Regions from separate parts of the Streptomyces sp. NPDC015171 genome, predicted to be linked through region 2. Evidence: riboswitches for the same ligand, from Rfam matches in the RefSeq annotation. Region 2 holds a riboswitch; each other region holds the start of a gene.
What was found. Region 2 has a riboswitch for cyclic di-AMP ahead of ACF073_RS03035 (NlpC/P60 family protein). Riboswitches for the same ligand answer to the same signal wherever they lie in the genome.
Positions count from the first base shown of each region.

Region 1: linked by a shared signal. The riboswitch ahead of ACF073_RS25660 (M23 family metallopeptidase) and the one ahead of ACF073_RS03035 (NlpC/P60 family protein) in region 2 are both predicted to bind cyclic di-AMP.
Region 3: linked by a shared signal. The riboswitch ahead of ACF073_RS03950 (transglycosylase SLT domain-containing protein) and the one ahead of ACF073_RS03035 (NlpC/P60 family protein) in region 2 are both predicted to bind cyclic di-AMP.

Region 1 covers NZ_JBIBUO010000010.1:19,168-27,010, forward strand. The annotation lists gene ACF073_RS25650 (PrsW family intramembrane metalloprotease) at 1-1,289, shown strand, start outside; gene ACF073_RS25655 (aldo/keto reductase) at 1,357-2,301, opposite strand; gene ACF073_RS25660 (M23 family metallopeptidase) at 2,386-3,498, opposite strand; cyclic di-AMP (ydaO/yuaA leader) riboswitch at 3,506-3,674, opposite strand; tRNA gene ACF073_RS25665 (tRNA-Met) at 3,985-4,058, shown strand; gene ACF073_RS25670 (dihydrofolate reductase family protein) at 4,112-5,245, opposite strand; gene ACF073_RS25675 (MarR family winged helix-turn-helix transcriptional regulator) at 5,338-5,877, shown strand; gene ribA (GTP cyclohydrolase II) at 5,973-6,599, shown strand; gene ACF073_RS25685 (DHA2 family efflux MFS transporter permease subunit) at 6,604-7,843, opposite strand, start outside.
Region 2 covers NZ_JBIBUO010000001.1:671,922-679,764, reverse strand. The annotation lists gene ACF073_RS03045 (NlpC/P60 family protein) at 1-662, opposite strand, end outside; gene ACF073_RS03040 (hypothetical protein) at 1,331-1,684, shown strand; gene ACF073_RS03035 (NlpC/P60 family protein) at 1,715-2,992, opposite strand; cyclic di-AMP (ydaO/yuaA leader) riboswitch at 3,001-3,169, opposite strand; gene pcrA (DNA helicase PcrA) at 3,432-5,921, shown strand; gene ACF073_RS03025 (M23 family metallopeptidase) at 5,966-7,501, opposite strand; gene ACF073_RS03020 (esterase/lipase family protein) at 7,764-7,843, opposite strand, start outside.
Region 3 covers NZ_JBIBUO010000001.1:855,587-863,429, reverse strand. The annotation lists gene ACF073_RS03965 (ATP-grasp domain-containing protein) at 1-992, shown strand, start outside; gene ACF073_RS03960 (NAD(P)-binding domain-containing protein) at 1,039-2,241, shown strand; gene ACF073_RS03955 (HAD family hydrolase) at 2,485-3,297, shown strand; gene ACF073_RS03950 (transglycosylase SLT domain-containing protein) at 3,440-3,919, opposite strand; cyclic di-AMP (ydaO/yuaA leader) riboswitch at 3,924-4,103, opposite strand; gene ACF073_RS03945 (polyprenyl synthetase family protein) at 4,692-5,702, shown strand; gene ACF073_RS03940 (outer membrane lipoprotein carrier protein LolA) at 5,951-7,150, shown strand; gene ACF073_RS03935 (ABC transporter ATP-binding protein) at 7,185-7,843, shown strand, end outside.

The DNA of each region.
Region 1 (7,843 bases), on a different contig from region 2:
CCAGTCCTCCGTTCCCGACGTACCCGCCGAGCATCGGCGCCGGCGAGCTCCGCCATCCGCACTGGTGGCAGCGCAGGTGGGTGCGGTACGGGGCGCTGAGTTCGCTGCTGGCGCTGTCCGGCCTGGTCATCCTCGCGCTCGTGCGGCGGCAGACCGGCACGGAGGGGTTCCTCGTCGGGCTCGGTCTCGCCGTGCTGCCCGTGCCCTGGCTGACCGCCGCCTTCCGGTGGCTGGACCGGGTGGAGCCCGGCCCCTGGCGGAACCTGGTCTTCTCCTTCGCCTGGGGGGCCTGTGCGGCGGCGCTGATAGCCATCGTCGCCAACAGCTTCGCGACCAAGTGGATAGCCACCTCGACCGCTGATCCGGCCAGTGCCGACACGCTCGGCGCCACCGTGATAGCGCCGATCGTGGAGGAGTCCGCCAAGGCCGCCGCCGTGCTGCTGGTGTTCCTCTTCCGCAGGCGCCACTTCACCGGGATCGTGGACGGGGTGGTGATAGCCGGGATCACCGCCACCGGCTTCGCGTTCACCGAGAACATCCTCTATCTCGGCACGGCCTTCGGGACCGACCAGCTCACCGGCGACCGCGGCATCGCCTCCGTCACCGCCGCCACCTTCTTCGTGCGCATCGTGATGTCACCGTTCGCGCACCCTCTGTTCACCGTCCTCACCGGCATCGGCTTCGGCATCGCCGCGCTGTCCGCCGAACGGCAGCGGGTGCGGCGGGTCCTGCTGCCGGCCGGCGGACTGCTGCTGGCGATGAGCATGCACGCCTTCTGGAACGGCTCTTCCACCTTCGGCCCGTACGGCTTCTTCGCCGTCTACGCCGCCTTCATGGTGCCGTCCTTCGCGCTGCTGACCTGGCTGGCGGTCCGGACCCGGCAGCGGGAGCTGCGGACCGTGCGGACGGAGCTGCCGGCGTATGTGCTGGCCGGGTGGCTGGGGCCGGCCGAGCCGTTCGCGCTCGGGTCGATGCGGGCGCGGCGGATGGCCCGGGACTACGTCCGCCACCACCACGGGCGCCCGGCGGCGCGGGCGGTGGCGCAGTACGAGGCGTACGCCACCTCGCTGGCGTTCCTGCGGCACCGGGGCCGCGCGGGCAAGGCCGGGGCCGACTTCACCGTCCGCGAGCGGGAGCTGCTGGACGAGCTGTGGAAGCGGCGCGAGCTGGCCCGGCCGGCCCTGGAGTACGCGTCGAGGACGTCCGCTCCGGCGCCGGTGCACTGGGCGCCGGCGCCGTACGGGTATCCGGCGGTGCCGTATCCCGCGTACAACCCGTACCGGGTCTAGCCGTAGCGGCCGCGGGAGTCCGGCACCGCCGGATCGTGACGCCGCGCGGGGTGCGCGGCGGGGCGGGTCAGGCCGAGGCTTCGGTCAGGGTGGTGATGTCCTGGTCCGTCAGCTTCAGGTCCGCCACGCCGAGGAGCGCCGGCAGCTGGTCCACCGTGCGGGCCGAGGCGATCGGTGCGGTGATCGTCGGCTGGGCGGCCAGCCAGGCCAGCGCGACCGTGGCGACCTGGGCCCCGTGCGCCGCGGCGACCTCGTCCAGGGCCGTGAGGACCCGCTGGCCCCGCTCGGAGTCCGCGTATTCGCGCACCCGGCCGGCGCGGGCGCTCTGCACGGTGGCGCCGGGCCGGTACTTGCCGGTGAGGAAGCCCGAGGCCAGCGAGAAGTACGGCACGGCGGACAGGCCCTCGCGGGCGGCGAGGTCCTGCAGCGGGCCCTCGTAGGTGTCGCGGGAGACCAGGTTGTAGTGCGGCTGGAGGGCGACGTAGCGGGCCAGGCCCTCGCGGTCGGAGAAGTCGAGGGATTCCTGGAGGCGCTCGGCGCTGATGTTCGAGGCGGCGATGTGCCGGACCTTGCCGGCCTTCACCAGCTCGTCCAGCGCGCCGATGATCTCCTCGACCGGCACCTCGGGCTTGTCGAAGTGGGTGTAGTAGAGGTCGATGTAGTCGGTGTCCAGGCGGCGCAGGGAGGCGTCCGCGGCGGCCTTGATGTTGGCGGCGGACAGGCCCTGGTAGTCGGGGTGCTGGCTGACCTTGGTCGCGATGACGACATCGGCGCGGTTGCCGCGCGCCTTGGCCCACCTGCCGATGATCGTTTCCGACTCGCCGCCCTTGTTGCCCTCGATCCAGGCGGAGTAGGCGTCGGCGGTGTCGATGAAGTTGCCCCCGGCCGCCGTGTAGGCGTCGAGGACGGCGAAGGAGGTCTGCTCGTCGGCGGTCCAGCCGAAGACGTTGCCGCCGAGGGAGAGCGGGAAGACCTCGAGGTCGGAGGAGCCGAGTTTACGAAGTGACGTCATACGTCATGACAACGCCGGCGGGGGATGATCGCATCCCGCCGCCGGCGCCGATTCCCGCGGAGTCACTCGTTCGCCACGGTGGCGTCAGGGGGTGAGCCCCTTGCCCCGCAGCCACGCCATCGGGTCGATGCCGGTGGCCTGGCCGCCCGGGTGGACCTCCAGGTGCAGATGCGGGCCCGTGACGTTGCCGGTGGCGCCGACGCGGCCGATGACCTCGCCGGTGGCGACCTTCTGGCCGGCGGAGACGCTGATCGAGGACTGGTGGCAGAACCACAGCTCGGTGCCGTCGTCCAGGGTGAGGATCGTGCGGTAGCCGTAGGAGCCGGCCCAGCCCGCCTCGGTGATCGTGCCGCTGTGCACGGCCTTGATCAGGGTGCCGGTGGGCGCCGCGAAGTCGAGACCGGTGTGGTAGCCGGAGGACCACATCGAGCCGGCCTGGCCGAACGTCGAGGTGATCGTGTACGAGGAGGTCGGCAGCGAGTACTTCTTGGCCAGCTCGGCCAGCTTGGCCTGCCGCTCCGCCTCGGCCTTGCGCTCGGCCTTCTTCGCGGCGTCGGCCTCCGCCTTCTCCTTGGCCTCGGCGGCCTGGGCGGCGGCCTCCTTCTCGGCCTTGGCTGCGGCGTCGGCGCTCTGCTTCTGCGAGGCGGCGAGCGCGGCGGCGGTGGCCTTGCTGTCGGCCTGGCCCTGCTGCTGCTCGGCCTGGGCCATGATCCGGCTGCGCAGGGTCTCGCCCGCTCCGGCGTTGTCCTCGGTGTCGGCGGAGGCCGCGCCGACGCTGCTGAGCGTGGTGGTCGCGGCCTCGGAGGGCTGCGCGTCGGCGGAGCCGCCGTCGAAGAGGGAGCCGACGGAGGGCAGGTCCGGCATCGAGATGGACACCGGCGGCTTGCCGGTGTTGGCGCTGGCCATGCCGCCCGCGCCGACCGCCGCTATGACGCCGACGCCGAGGACGGTGGAGCTGCGGGCGAGGCCGCCGCGCTGCTTGGCGACGCGGTGCCGGCCGCGGACCGGGGCGACGGACTCCGCGGTGGGGTTCCACTCCTGGAAGGGGCCTTCTTCGGCGCGGTAGGCACCGTAGGCGCCGTGGGCGTCGTAGCCGCCGTGGGCGTCGTAGCCGCCGTGGGACTCGTGGCCGAAGGCTTCGGGATCGCGCTGTTCCGGTATGAGCAGGGCTTCGGGGACAGGCCGGTTGGACGCCACGCGGGCGTGCTCCTTTCCTTCCTCCGCCTACCGGGTTAGCTGACGGGTTCGGAGCAGGAAGGTCTCCTACGCGCGTATACCTGTCGTGGACTCCGTGAGTTCACTTCGGCATCCGCGTGATTCACCCCAGGGTGGTGGTTCCCCGGCTCCCTTGCGGGACTCGGCGCGTGCGCGCGGAGCCGTCTCTTGTGACGGCTGGGACGACCGCGCTGCGTTATCGAACGTTAATAGACCTGCCAGTCACTTTCCAAGCCGTTCGGCTTGATCATTACCGTTTTTGACGGTTGATTAATCGCCTGATACCCAGGCAAGTCGGGCGAGTTGGCCGGGGCTCGGAAATGTTCAGCAGTCACCGAAGGTTTTGATGGTGACTCAGTTGTTATGCGGAGGGCGCCCGTCCGATCACCTTCGGTGACGGCCGCGTGGGGCGCACGGGAACCGATGTGCAGAAAGCCCTGAGCATGGCGTACAGTAGAGACACAACGACGCGGGGTGGAGCAGCTCGGTAGCTCGCTGGGCTCATAACCCAGAGGTCGCAGGTTCAAATCCTGTCCCCGCTACTGAAGAATCAGGGCCCGGAATCCAAGAGGATTCCGGGCCCTGATTGCTGTCGTCACCCCAGCAGATGTCCGTTCGGCGCCTTGGCGAGAGCCTCCAGCTCCGCAAGGACCACGACCCGCGCCCCCGCCGCGGTCAGGACGCCCGTGCCGTCGGCCCCGGCGACGAAGGTGTCGGGCTCGCGCCAGGCGGTGACCACCCGGCGCACCCCGGCCCGCAGGATCAGCTCGGCACACGGCGCCGGGCGCGAGGCGCGGCGGGCACAGGGCTCCAGGCTGCTGTAGACCGTGGCGCCGGACAGCCGCGGGTCGGCCGGGTCGGTCTTCGCGAGGGCCGCCTCCTCCGCGTGGACCACCGGGTCGGCGCCCTCGCGCGAGAAGCCGCGGGCCAGCTCGGCGCCGTCGGCGGCGACGACGACCGCGCCGACGCTGAACGCCGTCGCCGAGGGCGGGCACTGGGCGGCGAGTTCGCAGGCCGTGCGCAGCCAGTGCCGGTCGGCGGCGGTGGCCGCTGCGCCGGTGCCGGGGGCGGTGGGCGCGTAGCGCATGAGGACGACGTCCTCGATCCGGCGGGTGTCCAGCAGGCGCAGGCGTCCGCCCTGGTAGCCGCCGGGGCCGAAGAGGCGCGGGGCCGCCGGGTCGCCGACGAACAGCGGGGCGAGGACCAGCTGGAGTTCGTCGGCGAGGCCCTGCTGGAGGAGCTGGGTGTGGACCGTGCCGCCGCCCTCCACCATCAGGCGCCCGACTCCGCGCTCGTCGTGCAGGTGCGCCAGCAGGGCCCGCCAGTCCAGCGCGGGCCCGAGCGGGACGACACCGGCGGTGCTCCCGAGGAGAGCGGCGGCCCGTTCGGCGCCCCGGTCGGTGGTGTACACGAGCTTCTCGCCGCCGGTGTGCCAGAAGCGGGCGGCCGGGTCGAGCTCGCCCGAGCCGGTGACGGTGACCTTCAGCGGGTACTCCGGCCGGCCCGCCGCGCTCCGGGCCGCGCGCCGCTCGGCGGAGTTGACCAGCAGGCGCGGATTGTCGGCGCGGATCGTGCCGGCGCCCACGAGGATCGCGTCGACCGAGGCCCGCACCTCGTCGACCCGGTCGAAGTCGGCCGGGCTGGACAGCAGGAGCCGTTCGGGGCCGGTGTCGTCCAGGTAGCCGTCGAGGGAGACGGCGGCGGACAGCAGCACGTACGGCAGGGGCATCGAGGCCCTCTCTTCCGGAGTCGGCCGGCCGGCGGGCGGGCAGAAGACCCGGACGGCTTGGTTCAAGTTTGAAACAAACTTACACTGGCACCATGACGACCCGCTGGCTCAGCCCCGAGGAGCAACGCGCCTGGCGTGCCTACGTCGCCGCCTCCCGCCTGCTGGAGGACGCGCTCGACCGGCAGCTCCAGCAGGAGGGCGGCATGCCCCACCTGTTCTACTCGGTGCTCGCCAACCTCTCCGACGCCCCCGGCCACCGGCTGCGCATGACCGATCTCGCCGAGACGCTGAAGATCACGCGCAGCCGGCTGACGTACGCGGTGACCCGGCTGGAACGGGACGGCCTGGTGCGCCGGGAGAACAGCCGCCGGGACAGGCGCGGCTCGGTCGCGGTGCTGACGGCCGAAGGGGTCGCCGTACTGGAGCGTACGGCGCCCGGGCACGTGGAGACGGTCCGCGCCCTGCTGTTCGACCGGCTCACCCCGGAGCAGGTGGGGCAGCTGGAGGAGATCTTCACGGGGGTCGCGCGGGGGCTCCAGGGCGAGGAGGAGGGCGAGTGCGCGCGCTCCGCGGCCGAGGACGTGCCGTGGCGCCGGCGGTCGTCGTCCTGCTCCGGGCCGTCGTCCGGCTGACCGTTGCTTCAACTTTAAAGCATGAGGTAGGGTCACGCGGCAGCATGTGCTTCAAATATGAAGCACATGACTCGGAACGGAACCCGGAGACCCGCATGCCCGACTTCCCCGCCGCCACCCCGCGTGCCCGCGTCCGGGTACCGCTGCGTTTCGCCGACGGCTACAGCGCCGACGCCGAACTCGTCACCTTCCACGGCCTCACCGACGGCCAGGAGAACCTCGCCGTCGTCCTCGGCGACCCCGGCCCGCTCCCGCTGGTGCGCCTGCACTCCGAGTGCCTGACCGGTGACGTCTTCGGCTCGGCCCGCTGCGACTGCGGCCCGCAGCTGCGCGAGGCGGTCGAGCGGATCGCCGAGCGCGGCGGCGTCCTGCTCTACCTCCGCCAGGAGGGCCGGGGCATCGGCCTCTACAACAAACTCGACGCGTACGCCCTCCAGGACGAGGGCCTCGACACCTACGAGGCGAACGCCGCCCTCGGCCTCCCGGAGGACGCCCGCGACTACACGGCCGCCGCCCAGATGCTCGCCGCCCTCGGCATCACCGAGCTGGACCTGCTGTCCAACAACCCGGACAAGGCGGGGCAGTTGCGCGCGCTGGGCGTCGCGGTACGGGACCGGGTGCCGACCGGCGTGTTCACCACCGCCCACAACGTCCGCTATCTGCGCGCCAAGGTGCTGCAGACCCAGCACACGCTGCCGCTGGCCGAGCTGACGGCGGGCTAGCGGTTCAGCCCGGGAGCCGGCCCGGGAGCCGCAGCGCCGAGAAGGCGCCGAGGGCGAGCAGCGCCGCCGCGACGGCGTAGGTGAGCCGGAAACCGGCCGGCCCCGGGCCCGTCGCGCTGAGCACCACCGACAGCAGGGCCGTCCCGGCCGACGCGGCCACCTGGGCGTTGATGCTCAGCGCGGTGCTCGCCCCGGCCAGGCGCTCCGCGGGCAGATCGCGGGCCGCGGTGGTCATCGCCGGCGTCAGCGTCATCCCGGCACCGACGCCCATCACCATGCCGGAGACGACGACCCGCCAGGGCGCGACGCCCGCCGTTCCGGTCTGCCAGGCCAGCAGGACCATCCCGAGGGCGCCCACCGCGCACCCGGCCGCGACCAGCCTGCGCGGTGCGGCCCGGTCGATACGCCGGGCCACGAGCTGCATCGTCGTACCGACCACGAGCCCGGCCGGCGCCCCGAGCAGCCCGGCGGCGGTCGCGCTCAGGCCGCGCTCCTGCTGCCAGTACAGCGGCCCGAGCAGCATCGATCCGAAGTAGCCGCAGGTGAACGGGGCGAGCGTGCCGATGCCCGCGGCGAAGGTACGGTCCCGCAGCAGCCGCAGATCCAGCAGCGGGGCGCGGACGGCGAGCGCCCGCCGTACGAAGGCCGCCGCGAGCACGGCGCCGGCGAGCGTCGGCAGCAGCGCGCCGGGGGCCGTGAAGTCCCCGCGCTCGCCGCCGCGGGACAGGCCGTACAGCAGCAGGGCGAGGCCGGGCGAGAGCATCAGCAGGCCGGGGACGTCCAGCCGGGGCAGGTCCCGGCCGCGGGCGTCCGGGGCGTCCTTCGGCAGCAGGCGGCCCGCGAGGACCAGGGCCAGGGCGCCGACGGGCAGGTTGATCAGGAAGATCCAGTGCCAGGAGGCGGTGTCGACCAGCCAGCCGCCGAGCACCGGGCCGGACACCGGGCCGATCAGGATGGGCAGCCCCAGCAGGGCCATCGCCCGCCCGAGCCTGGCCCGGTCGACGGCCCGCATTCCCATCGCCATGCCGACCGGCTGCAGCAGCCCGCCGCCGAGCCCCTGCACCACGCGGAACGCGATCAGACTGGCCGCGTCCCAGGCACAGGCGGCGAGCAGGGAGCCCAGGGTGAACAGGGCGAGCGCGATCACGTACGTGCGCTTGGCACCGATCCGGCCCATCGCCCAGGCGGCGACCGGGATGACCGCGGCGAGCGCGAGGGTGTAGGCGGTCGCGGTCCACTGGATG
Region 2 (7,843 bases):
GACCGGGAACCGCGTCCGGCCGTGCCCTCGGCGCCGGTGACCTCGGTGCGCTGCCGCGGGGGCAGCTGCGCCAGCAGCCGCCGGGCCTCGTCCAGCTTGCCCGTGACGGTCGTCTTCCGTCGTCTCAGCTCGGCCTGTCGTGACCGCAGCGACCGCAGCTCGACGCGCGCGGCACCGCGCAGCCGCTCGATCTCCCGCAGCTGTTGGCGCACCCGGGAGACGGCGGCGGCCTGCCGGTCGCCGGCACGCTCCGCGAACGCGGCGCCGTCCAGATAGCGGTCGGGGTCGCTGGAGAGGGCCAGCTGCCAGGCCGGGGCGATGGCGCCGTCCCGGTACTGCGCCGCGGCGAACGAACCCAGCGCGTCCCGGGCCGAGTTGAGCCTCTGCTGCCTGCGGGCGGCCTCGCCCTGGAGCGTGCTCACCCGCCGCTGCGCCGTGTCCGCCTTCTCCTTCGCCCCGTTGTACTTCTCGGTGGCGGCCTCGGCCTCCCGGTACAACGTGTCCACCTTGGCCTTCACCTGCCCCGGCGTCAGCTGCGGCTCGGCGTGTGCCGTCCCGTCGAAGCCGGTCGCGGTGGCCGCGCCCGCCAGGGCGAGCGTGGCCGCCGTCCGGGCCGTATGACCGCTGAGCGGGCGTTGCGAGGGCTTGCGGTGCGCTGCCACCTGGACCGTCACGTCCTTCCGTGCGACTCGTACGACCGAGTGTCAGTACGACCGAGTGTCCGTATGACCAGGAGGTCGGCACGGCCGGATGGCCGTGCGACCGGGCGGTCAGTGGGCCCCGCGGCGGCCCGCACAGGGGGAGTGGGCCGCCGCCGGGCTTTCTCGGCGCTGGCGGCCGACTGCCGCCCCCGGTCCGGGCGGCTGGGGGAGCCGGTCACCTGGGGGAGGACGCTAGGCCGGACGGTGACGAGAAGGTAACGCGGTGTACGGAACTGGTTCCGACGGACCGGGAAGTGACCGGATGTGATCGCGTCGCCGGACTGGAGTCGACATGTTCACGCAGCGTGGTGACCGAAGCGCGGAAAGGGGGACAGGCGAGGGCCGTGGGCTGCTATGGGGCGGATATATGCACGTTCTCCGGAGTCGTCGCGAAGGCGCCGTCACCGCCTGTCACCACCACCCGTCACCCCTGCCGGGTGGAAGTGCTTTCCCGACTGCCTGTGGGAGGGGTCGCGCGCCCGCGACGGGGCCCGGATCCGCCCGCACGGTCCGACCGCAGCCCTCGCGAGCCCGGCTCCGGCAGGGCGGGACGGCCCGCATCGCTCGAACACCCCGGAACGGCACCCTGCCGTCCCTGGGGCCGCTGCCCACGAATAGGCTCCGGCCCCATGGACGTACTCATCCATCTCTTCGTCGGCCTGCACATCATCGGTATCGCCGCGCTGCTCGGCGGTTTCCTCACCCAGATGAAGGCGATGGGCCGGGGCACGGCCCGGTTCGTGCCCGGGATGCTGCACGGAGCGCTGACCATGCTGGTGACCGGCGTGGCCCTGGTCGGCCTCAACCAGGCCGACGACCACCACGTCAACAACATCAAGATCGGCGTGAAGCTGGCTCTGCTGATCGTGATCCTCGGCCTGGTCTACGTGAAGCGCGACGAGGAGCGGGTCGACAAGGGCCTCTTCGGGCTGGTCGGCCTGCTGACCACGGCCAACATCTTCATCGCCGTCCTCTGGACCTGATCCGGCCCCGTCCTTCGACGCGCCCCGGGGTCAGTCCGGCCGCACCACGCTGTGGACGGCCGCCTCACCGGCGGCGGTGACCGGCTCCTCCCGCACGTACGCGCCCGGTCTGGGTGCGTGGATCATCATGCCGTCGCCCGTGCACAGCCCGACGTGGCTGACGTCGTCGTGGAAGAAGACGAGGTCGCCGGGGCGGGCCTGCGCGGCCGGGACCGGGGTGCCGGCGGCGGCCTGCTCGCGTGCGGTGCGCGGGAGGGTGACGCCGGCGGACTTCCAGGCGGCCTGGGTGAGGCCCGAGCAGTCGTAGGAGCCGGGACCGGCGGCGCCCCACACGCACGGCTTGCCGAGCTGGGCGCGGGCGAAGGCGATGGCCTTCCTGGCCTTGGTCGCGTACGCGCCGGAAGGCGTGCCGGGGGCCTGGGAGGTCTGCCGCGACAGCAGCACGCGCGCGTGGGCGAGCTTTTTCTGCACGCTGGCCTTGGCCGTCTTCGGGCCGCTCGCGGCGTCCCCCGGCAGGCTGTCCGCGGGCGCTCCGGCGGCGGTGGCGGGGGCGGCGTCCACGGCGGGCGGGGCCACGGCGGTGCCCCGGGGGGACGTAGAGATGCCGCCCCGGCCGTGGACCGGCGGCGCGACGGCCGCGTCCTGGACCGACGGGATGCCGGCGGCGTGCCGGGCCGAGGGGATGCCGGCGGCGCCCTGGAACGACGGAGCGAGCGCCGCGTCCTGGAGCGTCGGGACACCGGCCGTGTCCCGGACCGACGGGATGCCGCCTGTCTCCCGTGCGAGCGGTATTCCGCCCGTGTCCCCTACGAGCGGTATCCCGCCCGTGTCCCGCAGGGGCGACCCGGCGGCGGTGTCCGGGGCGGACAGGGTGCCCCGCTGGGCCGGGACCGCGCCGCGCTGGGTGGGCAGGGCGCGGTGCCGGGCGCGTCGGGCGACCTCGTCGCGCAGGCGCTGGAGGCTGTCCGCGCGTCGCCGCGGGGCCTCGGCCTCGTCGGTGCGGTCGGCGCGGTCGGTGCGGTCGGTACGGGCTGCCCGCTCGGTGCGCGCGTTCCGCTCGCCCCGCTCGGCCCGCTCCCTGTCGGTGGCGGACGTCTCGGCCGCCGACTCCGCCCGGCGGTACAGGTCGTCGATCTTCCGCTCGATCTCCTCCCGGCTCGGCCTGCCCTGACCGCCCGTGGCCGCGGGCGCGGCCTCGGCGGTCTGGGAGAACACGGCCACGGAGGTGAGGGCGGCGGTGGCGAGGGCGGGGGTGCGGATGCCCGCCCCGTGGGTTCCGCCGGGGCGCGGCTTGCGGTGCGACGCCAAGGGTGGCGACTCCTTCCGTGCTCCGCCTACCGGGTTAGCTGTCGGGTTCGGGCGGGTGCTTGGAAGGGTTGCCCTACGGCGTCGTCCCGGGCGGGAGTCGGCCGATTCACCCCAGGATCGGTGGGTCCCCGGCTCCGCGCACCGTGCGGGGTGCGCCGGACTCGGCGGAGGCCGCGCGGCCCGGCGAGGTTCGCCGGAGTGGGGTCGTGCGGCCTGACGGAAACCTAGCCAACTCGTGTGTCTTCTGTGAAGGTTGGTGCGAGGTATGTCCGATACATTTCTGTGACCTGAGGCAGGTTTCACGCGCGCGTGACCAGGTGCTTCCACTGGGTGAGCGGCCCGCGGGCGCTGTCGGGGCGACGGCCGACTGTCCGGGAATCGGGCCATGTTCCGGGGACGGCGACCGGTTGTCGGTGGGGCACCCTAGACTCGGAGAGCGATGAGCAGCCTCTTTGACGACAGCTTCCTGGCGGACCTCCAGGCCCCTCGCGGGCGCGAGGAGGAGCTTCCGCCGCCGCCCGAGGACGATCACGCTCCGGAGCCGCTTCCGGACGATCTGTTCGGCGGGAAGTTCGACGTGCCGCCGGACCGGGACGGCTACTACCGCGATGGCGCCCCGCGCCCCGCGCTCGACCCGGCGGCGCTCCTGGAGGGGCTGAACGAGAACCAGCGCGCCGCCGTCGTGCACGCCGGCTCCCCGCTGCTCATCGTCGCCGGTGCCGGCTCCGGCAAGACCCGCGTGCTCACCCACCGCATCGCCCACCTGCTCGCCGAGCGGCATGTGCACCCGGGCCAGATCCTCGCGATCACCTTCACCAACAAGGCCGCCGGCGAGATGAAGGAACGTGTCGAGCAGCTCGTCGGCCCGCGCGCGAACGCGATGTGGGTGATGACCTTCCACAGCGCGTGCGTGCGGATCCTGCGTCGCGAGTCGAAGAAGCTCGGCTTCACCTCGTCGTTCTCGATCTACGACGCCGCCGACAGCAAGCGCCTGATGGCCCTGGTCTGCCGCGATCTGGACCTCGACCCCAAGCGCTTCCCGCCCAAGTCCTTCAGCGCCAAGATCAGCAACCTGAAGAACGAGCTGATCGACGAGGAGGACTTCGCCGCCCAGGCCACCGACGGCTTCGAGAAGACCCTCGCCCAGGCCTACGCCCTGTACCAGTCGCGGCTGCGCGAGGCGAACGCGCTGGACTTCGACGACCTGATCATGACGACGGTCAACCTGCTGCGCGCCTTCCCGGACGTCGCCGAGCACTACCGCCGCCGCTTCCGGCACGTCATGGTCGACGAGTACCAGGACACCAACCACGCCCAGTACGCGCTGGTGCGCGAGCTGGTCGGCACTGGCGGACGGGCCGCCGAGGACCTCGGCGTACCGCCCGGCGAGCAGGACCTCCCGCCCGCCGAGCTGTGCGTGGTCGGTGACGCGGACCAGTCGATCTACGCCTTCCGGGGCGCGACGATCCGCAACATCCTCCAGTTCGAGGAGGACTACCCGAACGCGACGACGATCCTGCTGGAGCAGAACTACCGCTCCACGCAGACCATCCTGTCCGCCGCCAACGCGGTCATCGAGCGCAATGAGTCCCGGCGCCCGAAGAACCTCTGGACCAACGCCGGCCAGGGTGCGCGGATCACCGGCTACGTCGCCGACACCGAGCACGACGAGGCCCAGTTCGTCGCCGACGAGATAGACCGTCTCACGGACGCCGGCGACGCCAAGGCGGGCGATGTGGCCGTTTTCTACCGCACCAACGCCCAGTCCCGAGTCTTCGAAGAGATCTTCATCCGCGTCGGCCTGCCCTACAAGGTCGTCGGCGGAGTCCGCTTCTACGAGCGCAAAGAGGTCCGGGACGTCCTGGCCTACCTGCGGGTCCTCGCCAACCCCGAGGACTCGGTGCCGCTGCGCCGCATCCTCAACGTGCCCAAGCGGGGCATCGGCGAGCGCGCGGAAGCGATGATCGACGCCCTCTCCCAGCGCGAGAAGATCAGCTTCCCGCAGGCCCTGAAGCGCGTGGACGAGGCGTACGGCATGGCCGCGCGCTCCACCAACGCGGTCAAGCGGTTCAACACGCTGATGGAAGAGCTGCGCACGATCGTCGAGTCCGGCGCCGGGCCGGCCACCGTCCTGGAGGCGGTCCTCGAACGCACCGGCTACCTGGCCGAGCTGCAGGCCTCCACCGACCCGCAGGACGAGACCCGGATCGAGAACCTCCAGGAACTCGCGGCCGTGGCGCTGGAGTTCGAGCAGGAACGCGGGGAAGGCGAGCAGGGCACGCTCGCCGACTTCCTGGAGCAGGTCGCCCTGGTCGCCGACTCCGACCAGATCCCGGACGAGGAGGACGGCGACGGCGTCATCACGCTGATGACCCTGCACACCGCCAAGGGCCTGGAGTTCCCGGTCGTGTTCCTGACCGGCATGGAGGACGGCGTCTTCCCGCACATGCGCGCCCTCGGCCAGACCAAGGAGCTGGAGGAGGAGCGGCGCCTGGCGTACGTGGGCATCACGCGCGCGCGGGAGCGGCTGTACCTCACGCGGTCGGCGATGCGCAGCGCCTGGGGCCAGCCCTCGTACAACCCGCCCTCCCGCTTCCTGGAGGAGATCCCGGCCACCCACGTGGAGTGGAAGCGGACGGGAGCCACGTCGCCGGTGTCCTCCGGACCGGCGTCCGGGATCGCCGCCTCGCTGTCCTCGACCCGCTCCCGCTCCTCGGCGTCGGGCGCCTCCGGGTTCGCGACGCGGCGTACGGCGGAGAAGCCGGTGGTCGCGCTGGCCGTCGGGGACCGGGTCACCCACGACCAGTTCGGGCTCGGCACGGTCGTCGGAGTGAAGGGCACGGGCGCCAACGCGGAGGCGACGATCGACTTCGGTGAGGCCAAGCCGAAGCGGCTGCTGCTGCGGTACGCGCCGGTGGAGAAGCTGTAGTCCCGCCACGGGAAGGGCCCCGCTGAAGAGCGGGGCCCGGGGGGCTAGGTCGGATCCAGTCCGTGGCTGCGCAGCCACGGCAGCGGGTCTATCGCCGCCCCGCCGGCCGGCCGTACCTCGAAATGCAGGTGCGGGCCGGTGGAGTTGCCGGAGTTGCCCGAGAAGGCGATCGCGTCGCCGGCCTTGACGGTCGTACCGGAGGCGACGCGGTAGCTGGACAGATGGCAGTACCAGGTCTCCGTGCCGTCCTTCGCCGTCAGGATCAGCATGTTGCCGTAGGCGCTGTTCCACTTGGTGGTGACGGTGCCGTCGGTGGCGGCCATGACCGAGGTGCCGTAGGAGACGGGGAAGTCGATGCCGGTGTGCACCGACATCCAGTTGATGCCCGCCTGGCCGAAGTAGGCGCTGAGGCCGTGCTGTGCGACCGGCAGCGCGAACTTCGGGCGCAGTCGCTCCTTGAGCGCGGCGGCGGCAGCAGCCTTCTTCTTCTCCAGCGCCTGCTGTGCCTTGAGGTCGATCCGCTCCTGGGTGCGGCTCGCCCGGTCGGCGAAGTCATGCGCATCGGCGGAGAGGGTCTTGAGCTGTGTGTCCAGCTTGCTGTTGGCGATCGACGGCTTGACCGACACCGGTACGTCCGAGGCGGTGGCGGTGGTGTCCGTGGAGTCGTCGCCGAGGGCGCCGACCGAGGCGGCGGCGATACCCGCGACCCCCATCACGCAGGCCGACGGCACGGCGACGGTCAGCAGTGCGGAGCGCTTGGCGGGCGGACGGCGCCGGGAGCGGGCCGCCCCCCGCGAGCCCGCGCGGGTCGCCGGCGCCGGGGTGATCTCTTCCTGGTCGTCCAGCAGGCCGGTCACGGCGGGCAGTTCACCGGTGGCGTCCGGCTCGCCCTCGCCGAGGGGCTGCTCGTCGAAGGCGCCCTCCTCGTACGACACCTGCTCGAAGGCCGCGGTCGCCTGCGGGTCGCCCGCCTGCTCGAACGTGGTCTCCGGGGCGCCGACCGCCTCGAACGTCGCGGTGGGCTGCTGATCGAACGGTTCGCCAGCCTGCTCGCGCTGCCCCGGCACGGCCTGCCCGGCGGAGTTCCACTGCGTGGCGTCGTACGCGCCGGTGTCGAAGGTCTGGGTGCCCCAATCCCACTGCTGGGTGGCGTCGGCGCCGGCCGCCTGCTCGGGCTGCAGCCAGGCACCCGTGTCCCACTGGCCGCTGGTGTCGCTGCCGGCGGCCTGCGCGGGGACGGTCCAGGCGGTGCTGTCGTAGACGCCGGAGTCGTAGGCGGCGTGGTGCTGGGCCGCGTACGGGTCGTAGGCCGGGATCTGGCCGGTGCCGGTCTGCCACTGCGTGGTGTCGTACGCACCGGTGGACTGCTCGTCGCCCGGGAGGCTGCCGAAGAGCGGGTCGGTGTGGAAGGCCGCGGTGCCTTCGGCGGCACCGGTGAAACCGGTGGCGTCGTAAGTGCCGTACGTGGTGAGGTCGTCGTAGGGGACTTCCTGTGTCCCGTACGGCGCGTAGGGCGCGGTGGAGGCGTCGGAAGCCGGGGCCGGGGTGGTCATGATCCCCGACGGGTGACGGTCGTTCACCAACTTCTCTTTCGCCTCGACAACAGGGGCTGCCAGAGCAGTGCGGCGACTGTACCCGGCGGTACCTGGGCGCGACAATCTTCAGCTGGTTTCGCGTGGGCCGGAAACGGGCATTCGGCCGTGTTTCGGGGGAGCCTGGACGCGCCTTTGGCCTTGCGTTCGAAGGATGTTCGATGTCGAGTGGCGATGTGCGGGCTGTGCCCGGCCTGTGCGCCCCCTTCGCGCGGTCAGGCCACCGACAGGCCCGCGGTCAGGCCCGCGGTCAGGCCACCGTCAGACCGCCGGTGGCGCGGTCCCCGGGGCGCGGGGCGTCGAGGGCGTCGCGTATCCCGGCCGCCACGG
Region 3 (7,843 bases), 180 kb from region 2:
GCCGCCCGGCCGTCCTGATCCCGACGGACGAGGAGGCCGCCGTACTGATCGCCGAGCACCAGGGCGACCTGGCCGGGCCCTTCCTGTTCCCGCGCGTGGACCCCGTGCTGCCCCGCCGGCTGGCCAGCAAGCAGGGGCTGCACGAACTGTGTGCGGAGCATGGCATCGCCAGCCCGGCGGCGGTGTTCCCGCGCTCGTACGAGGAGATCGTCGCCTTCGCCGACACGGCGCGCTTCCCGGTGGTGGCCAAGAATCGCGAGGCGTTCGTCCGGCGCCGGCGGCCCGCCGTGAACGGCACCACGAAGATCGGCACGCGCGCGGGGCTGCTCGGTCTGGCCCGCGACTGGGGCGCGGAGCCCGGGGTGATCCTCCAGGAGTACCTGCCGCGCGAGGAGGCCGAGGACTGGATCGTGCACGCCTGCTTCGACCAGGACTCCAGCCCGCTCGCGTTGTTCACCGGCGTCAAGGTCCGCTCCTGGCCGCCGCACGCGGGCATGACGGCGAACGCGTACGTCGTCGACAACCCGGAACTCGCCGACCTCGCCGCACGTTTCATCAAGCAGATCGGCTTCAGCGGCATCATCGACCTCGACCTGCGCTTCGACCGGCGCGACGGACAGTACAAGCTGCTCGACTTCAACCCGCGCATGGGCGCGCAGTTCCGGCTCTTCGAGAACGAGTCGGGCGTGGACGTCGTCCGTGCGATGCACCTGCACCTGACCGGCCGCGCTGTTCCGGAGGGGGAACAGCGCGCCGGCCACCGCTACATCGTGGAGAACATCGACCTGCCCGCCCTCCTCGCCTACCGTCGCAGCGGCTACACCACACCGCACGCGCCGGCCAGGCCGAGCGGCACGGAGCTGGCCTGGCTCGCGGGTGACGACCCGCTGCCGTTCCTCACGATGCTCGCCCGCTTCGTGCGCCCGGGCGCGAAGCACCTCTATCAGCTGTGGCGGACCAGCCGCCGCGGCGGCAGCACCGCCACGAAGTAGGCAAGGCCACGACAGCGTGGCGTACCGCGTCCTGGGGAGGGACTTCGTGATCCGACCGGTAGCAGTGATCGGGGCGGGGCCGTTCGGCCTGTCCACCGCCGCCCATCTGCGGGCGCGCGGCATCCCCGTCCGTGTCTTCGGCGATCCCATGGTGAGCTGGCGTGCCCACATGCCGCAGGGCATGCTCCTCAAGTCGACGCCCGCCGCCTCCAGCCTCGACTGCCCGCAGCCCGGCCACACCCTGGCCGACTACTGCGACGCGGCCGGGACACGCCGGCTGGTGACCGACGAGGACATCATCCCGGTGGAGACCTTCATCGCCTACGGGGAGTGGTTCCAGCGCGAGCTGGTGCCCGAGCTGGAGCGGGTGCGGGTCGTCTCCGTCGACCAGGGCCCGGGCGGCGGCTTCGAACTCAAGCTGGACTCGGGCGAGCTGTTCACCGCGCGCGCGGTCGTCGTCGCCACCGGCCTGTCCGGGCTCGCCCACCTGCCGGCCGCGCTGGCACCGGCCGCGGCCGGCGGCCCCGCCCCGGCAGGCCCCGTCTCGCACAGCTCGCAGCACCATGATCTCGGCCGGTTCGCCGGCAAGGAGCTGATCGTCATCGGCGCCGGCCAGTCCGCGCTGGAGACGGCGGCGCTCGCGGCGGAGGCGGGCGCACGCGTGCGCGTGGTCGCGCGCGGCCGCGGCCGGGTGGCCTTCGGCGCCCCGCCCTGGAAGCAGCCGAGGTTCCGTCCCGAGTCCCCGTTCGGCCGCGCCTGGTCCCTGTGGGCGCTCAGCTATTACCCGCACTCCTACCGCCACCTGCCCGAGGCCGTCCGCCACCACCTGGTCCGCCGCGTCCTCGGCCCGCTCGGCGCCTGGTGGCTGCGTGAACGCTTCGAGAGCGCCGTGCAGGTGCGGGACGTCTCCCGGGTGGAGGGCGCCGAGATCCGGGACGGCAGCCCCGTGCTCACCGTCCGCGCCCATCCCGGCCACACCGAACGGCTCATCGCCGACCATGTCATCGCCGCGACCGGCTATCGCGTCGACATCGCGGCGATGGACTTCCTCGGCCACGGGCTGCGCACCCGGCTCGCGGTGAGCCGCGGCACGCCCCGGCTGGGCCCCGGCTATGTGTCCTCCGTGCCCGGCCTGTACTTCACCGGCCTGCCGGCCGCGTCGTCCTACGGTCCGGTGATGCGGTTCGTCTGCGGTACGGAGTTCGCCTCCCCGCGCCTGGCGCGGCACCTGGCCGCCGCCCACGGCTGAGCGGCGGCGCCGGCAGCCGCGGTCCCCGCCCGCCCGCTCCTGGGCGCGCGGGGACGCACCGGCCGAGCCACCGCCGCACCCTGCCGAGCCACCGCCGCACCTGGCCGAGCCGCCGCCGCACCTGGCCGAGCCGCCGCCACACCGCCATCAAGGCACCTACAGACCCCACTTGGGGGCGAACAGCACGTAAGTGCGTGGAACGGCAGGTGAGTCGGGGGGCCGCCGTGTCCGTATTCTCTGGTCATGGCACCCACCCCCGCATATGCACTGATCGCCACCGACCTGGACGGGACGCTGCTGCGCGGCGACGACACCGTCTCCGACCGGTCGCTCGCCGCGCTCGCGCGGGTGGCGCGGGCCGGTGCCCGGCACCTGGTGGTGACGGGCCGCCCGGCCCCGCGGGTACGGCCCCTCCTCGCGGACCTGGGCTGCACCGGGCTCGCGGTGTGCGGGCAGGGCGCGCAGGTCTACGACGCCGGGGGCGACCGCCTGCTCTGGTCGGTTCGGCTGGACCGGGAACTGGCCGAGACCGCGCTCGGCAAGATCGAGGCGGAGGTGGGGCAGGTCTACGCGGCGGTCGACCAGGACGGCGTGGACGGACTCACGCTGATCGAGCCCGGCTACCGGATGCCCCACCCGACCCTGCCCGCGGTGCGCGTCGCCCGCCGCGACGACCTGTGGTGCGCGCCCATCAGCAAGGTGCTGCTGCGGCATACGTCCCTGTCCGACGACGCGTTGGCGGCCGTGGCGCGCGCGGCGGTGGGTTCGCTGGCGACGGTCACCATGTCGGGGCCCGGCACCGTGGAACTCCAGCCGAGCGGGGTGACGAAGGCGACCGGCCTCGCGCTGGCCGCCGAACGACTTGGGATCGGCGCCGCGCGGACGCTGGCCTTCGGCGACATGCCCAACGACATCCCGATGTTCGGCTGGGCCGGACGCGGTGTCGCCATGGCCAACGCCCATCCCGAACTCAAGGCGGTGGCCGACGAGATCACCCTGTCGAACGAGGACGACGGCATCGCCGTCGTCCTCGAAAGACTGTTCCCGACCGACTGACCGGCACCTCAGTAGCCACCGGCCGATCGGGCGGATCGGGCCGATCGGACCTGCCGGGGGCCGGGTGCCGGTCGGCCGGGCCTGCCGGGTGTCGGGGCCGAGTGCCGGCCGGCCGGGCCTGCCGGGTGCCGGCCCGCGGCTGTCAGTACGCGCTGAAGACGTTGTCGATCGAGCCGTACCGCGCGGCCGCGTAGTTGCAGGCGGCGGTGATGTTCGCGACCGGGTCGTAGATGTCGAACGAGGTTCCGGCGACGTGGTAGGCGTTGAACGTCGGGTCGATGACCTGGAGCAGGCCCTTGGACGGGATGCCCTTGGCGGCGTTGGAGTCCCAGAGGTTGATGGCCGCCGGGTTGCCCGAGGACTCCCGGATGACGTTGCGGTAGATGCCGTTGTAGGTGCCCGGGATCTTCTTCTCGCTCATGATCGCGAGCGACTCGCGGATCCAGCCGTCGAGGTTGTTCGGGTATCCGGCGGGGGTGGTGGCGGCCGTCGTGGTGGTGCCGGTGGTCGCGGAGGCGCTGGTCGCGCCGATGAGCGGCAGGACGAGGAGGGCCGCGCCGGATCCGACGGCGGCGAGGGTGCGGACGAGGCGGGTGCGGCGGTGCTGAGCGGCAGCGAGCATGGGGGATTCCTCTCCGGCGCCTACGAGGTGAGCTGTCGGGTTCGGGCGGGGAGGTGCCCGGCCGTGCCTGGGGAGGGCACGGCTTCACCCCGAGCCGTTCCGGTGCGGCATGGGCCGTTCCGGTCCGGCGGCTTACCTGGGTCCCCCGCTCCTGCCGTACGAATGAGTTCGTCGATGGGTTATGCGGGCGGCGGCAGGATTAGGCGTCCGCCCGACGGCCCGGAACGTATGCGACCGCACATGTCGGGAACAAGTACCGGATTCACGCAATGCGCCATTTGACCTTGATCGACGCCGTATGAGGCGCTTGATCCTTTGCGGTTGCCAATCCTCAACTCGCCGACGCGGCAAGGGGTGGTGGGGGTCCGGGGGAGTGAAGTGGACCCCTGGGGCGAGTGACCCAATTCACGAAATGGCAAAACCCTGCAAATCAGACATGAGGGATTAGAGGGATTCACGCCTGAAGTCGGACTAATGGTGGAAGCCGGGATGTGGTGCGTGTCGTTGCCGTAGTGGTCGATGGGGGGAGAGTGACCGAAAGGGGGGCCTGGAGAGGTCACGACACGGTGCTCGGATTACTGTTAAGTCGATAAATGTCCGTTATTACCATCTGATCAAAACCATGGCGGTCATGGTCCGATACCGCCCGGGCTGGACCGGTGGGCGCTATCGGTGATCGAAACGGGACCGGATACGCTGACTTGAGTGAGGGCAACGACCTATCGACAAACCGCGTAATCGCCAGCAGACACCAGCAGACAGGAGACCCCTCGTGACCGTCGTCGGGCCGTTCGGGCTGAGCGTGCGGGACCAGGCTCTGGAAGCCGATGTCCAGGCCGGATTGGCGGCTGTCGAGGAAGGCTTGCTCGAGGCCACCAAGAGCGAGGTCCCGTTCATCACGGAGGCCGCGCAGCACCTCCTACGGGCCGGAGGGAAGCGTTTCCGGCCACTTCTCGTGATGCTCGCCGCCCAGTTCGGCGACCCCTACGCGCCGGGCGTCGTGCCGTCGGCCGTGGTCGTGGAGCTGACCCACCTCGCCACGCTCTACCACGACGACGTCATGGACGAGGCGGCCGTGCGGCGCGGCGTGGACAGCGCCAACACCCGCTGGGACAACTCCGTCGCCGTCCTCACCGGCGACTTCCTCTTCGCCCGCGCCTCCCAGATCCTCGCCGACCTCGGCCCCGAGGCGGTCCGGGTGCAGGCCCTGGCCTTCGAGCGGCTGGTCACCGGTCAGATCCTGGAGACCGCGGGTCCCTCGGACGGGCGCGACCCGGTCGAGCACTACCTGGACGTGCTCGGCGGCAAGACGGGCTCCCTGGTGGCGGTGGCGTGCCGGTTCGGCGCGATGATGTCCGGCGCGGACGAGACGGTCGTCGACGTACTCACCCAGTACGGCGAACGGCTGGGAGTCGCCTTCCAGCTCGCGGACGACGTCCTGGACATCGCCTCCGACTCCCACGAGTCCGGCAAGACCCCGGGCACCGACCTGCGCGAGGGCGTCCCGACCCTGCCGGTGCTCCGGCTGCGCGAGCGGACCGCCCGGCTGGGCCTCGCCGAGGACCTCGCGCTGTGCGAGCTGCTGGACTCCGACCTCAGTGACGACGGCCGGCACGCGGAGGCGCTGACCGCCCTGCGCGCGCACCCCGCGCTGGAGCAGGCCCGCCGGGACACCGTCCGGTACGCGGAGGAGGCGCGGGCCGCGCTGGCCCCGCTGCGCGAGTGCGACGCCAAGGCGGCGCTGCTGGAGCTGTGCGACGCGGTGGTGCACCGGGCCGGCTGACCCGGCCGGACACCGCCGCGCACGGCACCCCCCCGGCCCGACCCCTACGGGTCGGGTGGAGATGTCGCCTTCCTATGTCATACCGCAGGAGTAGACGCAGTTGGCTCCACGGTCTGACGCTTCCTCACGGCCGATTTGGTCAGATGGAAACCACGGAAATCACCACTCCTCACCGATTCGGGTGAGAATGGCGGCTCAGGTGGACCAGCGTGAGGACAGCCGCCGCCGACGACGGAGGTAAGGCACACATGGCACCGTACGAATCCGACGACGCACTGAGCGCCGCCCGGGACGAGGACGCGCCCTCCGGCCGGCGCAAGGCCGCCCGGTACGCGGTCCCGGTCGCGGTGGTGGGGGTGGCGGCGGCCACGATCGGGCTGGTCCCGGCGCTCGCCGACTCCGGCGACCCCGACCTGCCGAAGATCAGCGCACAGCAGCTCATCGAGAAGATCGCCAAGTCGGACGTGCAGCAGCTGTCCGGCACGGTGAAGATCAGCACCGACCTCGGCCTGCCCGACCTCGGCGGCCTGGAGAACGGCCTGCTCTCCGGCGCCGCCCGGGGCTCGGGCGACGGCTCCTCCGCCGACCCGCAGACCAAGCTCACCGAGCTGGTCACCGGAACGCACACCCTGCGCGTCGCCGCCGACGGCCCCGACCGGCAGAAGCTCTCGCTGCTGGAGAGCGGCGCCGAGTACAGCCTGATCCACGACGGCAAGAACGTCTGGGGCTACGACAGCAAGAGCAACCAGGTCTTCCACTCCACGGCCGCCGGCTCCGGCAAGGGCCGCGGTGCCGAGCCCCCGGCCACGCCCAAGGACTTCGCCGACGAGGCGCTGAAGTCGGTGGACGACACCACGTCCGTCACCGTCGACGGCACCGCGCAGGTCGCCGGCCGCGACGCCTACAAGCTGCTGATCCGGCCCAAGCAGTCCGGCACCACGGTCGGCGCCATCAGCATCGCCGTGGACGCCAGGACCGGCCTGCCGCTGAAGTTCACGCTGACCCCGAAGAGCGGCGGCGCCGCCGTGGTCGACGCGGGCTTCACCCAGGTCTCCTTCGCCCGGCCGGCCGCCTCCGCCTTCGACTTCACCCCGCCCAAGGGGGCGAAGGTCACCGAGGAGCGGGACGCCGCCGAGGCACCGCGGCACACCCCGGAGCACGGCGGGGACGTAGCCGGGGGCATGGCCGGGCTGAACGTCCTCGGCAAGGGCTGGACCTCCGTCGCCACCTTCGACACGGGCGCCAAGGGCGGCCTGCCGACCGGCTCCCAGGGCGGTGACCTCGGCGGCTTCCTCGGCTCCCTGGGCGACGAGGTCTCCGGGAAGTTCGGCAAGGGCACGGTCTTCTCCACCCGCCTGGTCAACGCCCTGATCACCGACGACGGCAAGGTGTACGCCGGCGCGGTGACCAAGGACGCCCTGGTGAAGGCGGCCGACGCGGGGAAGTGACCCGTCCGGGCACGACGAATCGAGGGGGGAGCCGATGGACGAACCGTCCTCCGCGCGGCGTGACCCGAAGGACGCCCCGGAGCGCGCGCCCGAGAACGCGCCCGCGCGCCCCTCGAACGGCGTACCGGACCGCGCACCCGCGCGTCCCCCGGCCGCCGTACCCGACCGCGCCCGAACCGCCGCACCCCATCCGGACCGAGCCGGCGCACCCCGCCCGGACCGAGCCGGCGCACCCCACCCGGACCGGGCAGGTGCGCCGGGCCTGGACCGAGCAGGTGCGCCGGACACCGGTGGGGCGGCGGACCGGGCGAGCGTGATCGCCACGCGGGGTCTCACCAAGCGCTACCGCGGCGGACAGCTCGCCGTGGACGGTCTCGACCTGACCGTCCCGGCGGGCAGCGTCTTCGGCTTCCTCGGCCCCAACGGCTCGGGGAAGACCACCACCATCCGGATGCTGATGGGCCTGATCGAACCGACCGCGGGCACGGTCCGGGTGCTCGGCCGGCCCATGCCGAAGGCGGCCCGCACGGTCCTGCCGCAGGTCGGCGCCCTCATCGAGGGCCCGGCCCTGTACGGCTTCCTCTCCGGCCGTGACAACCTGCTGCGCTACGACGCCGCCGACCCGACCGCCGACCCGCGCACCCGGCGTGCCCGCGTCGAAGCCGCCCTGGACCGGGTCGGCCTGCCCGCCGC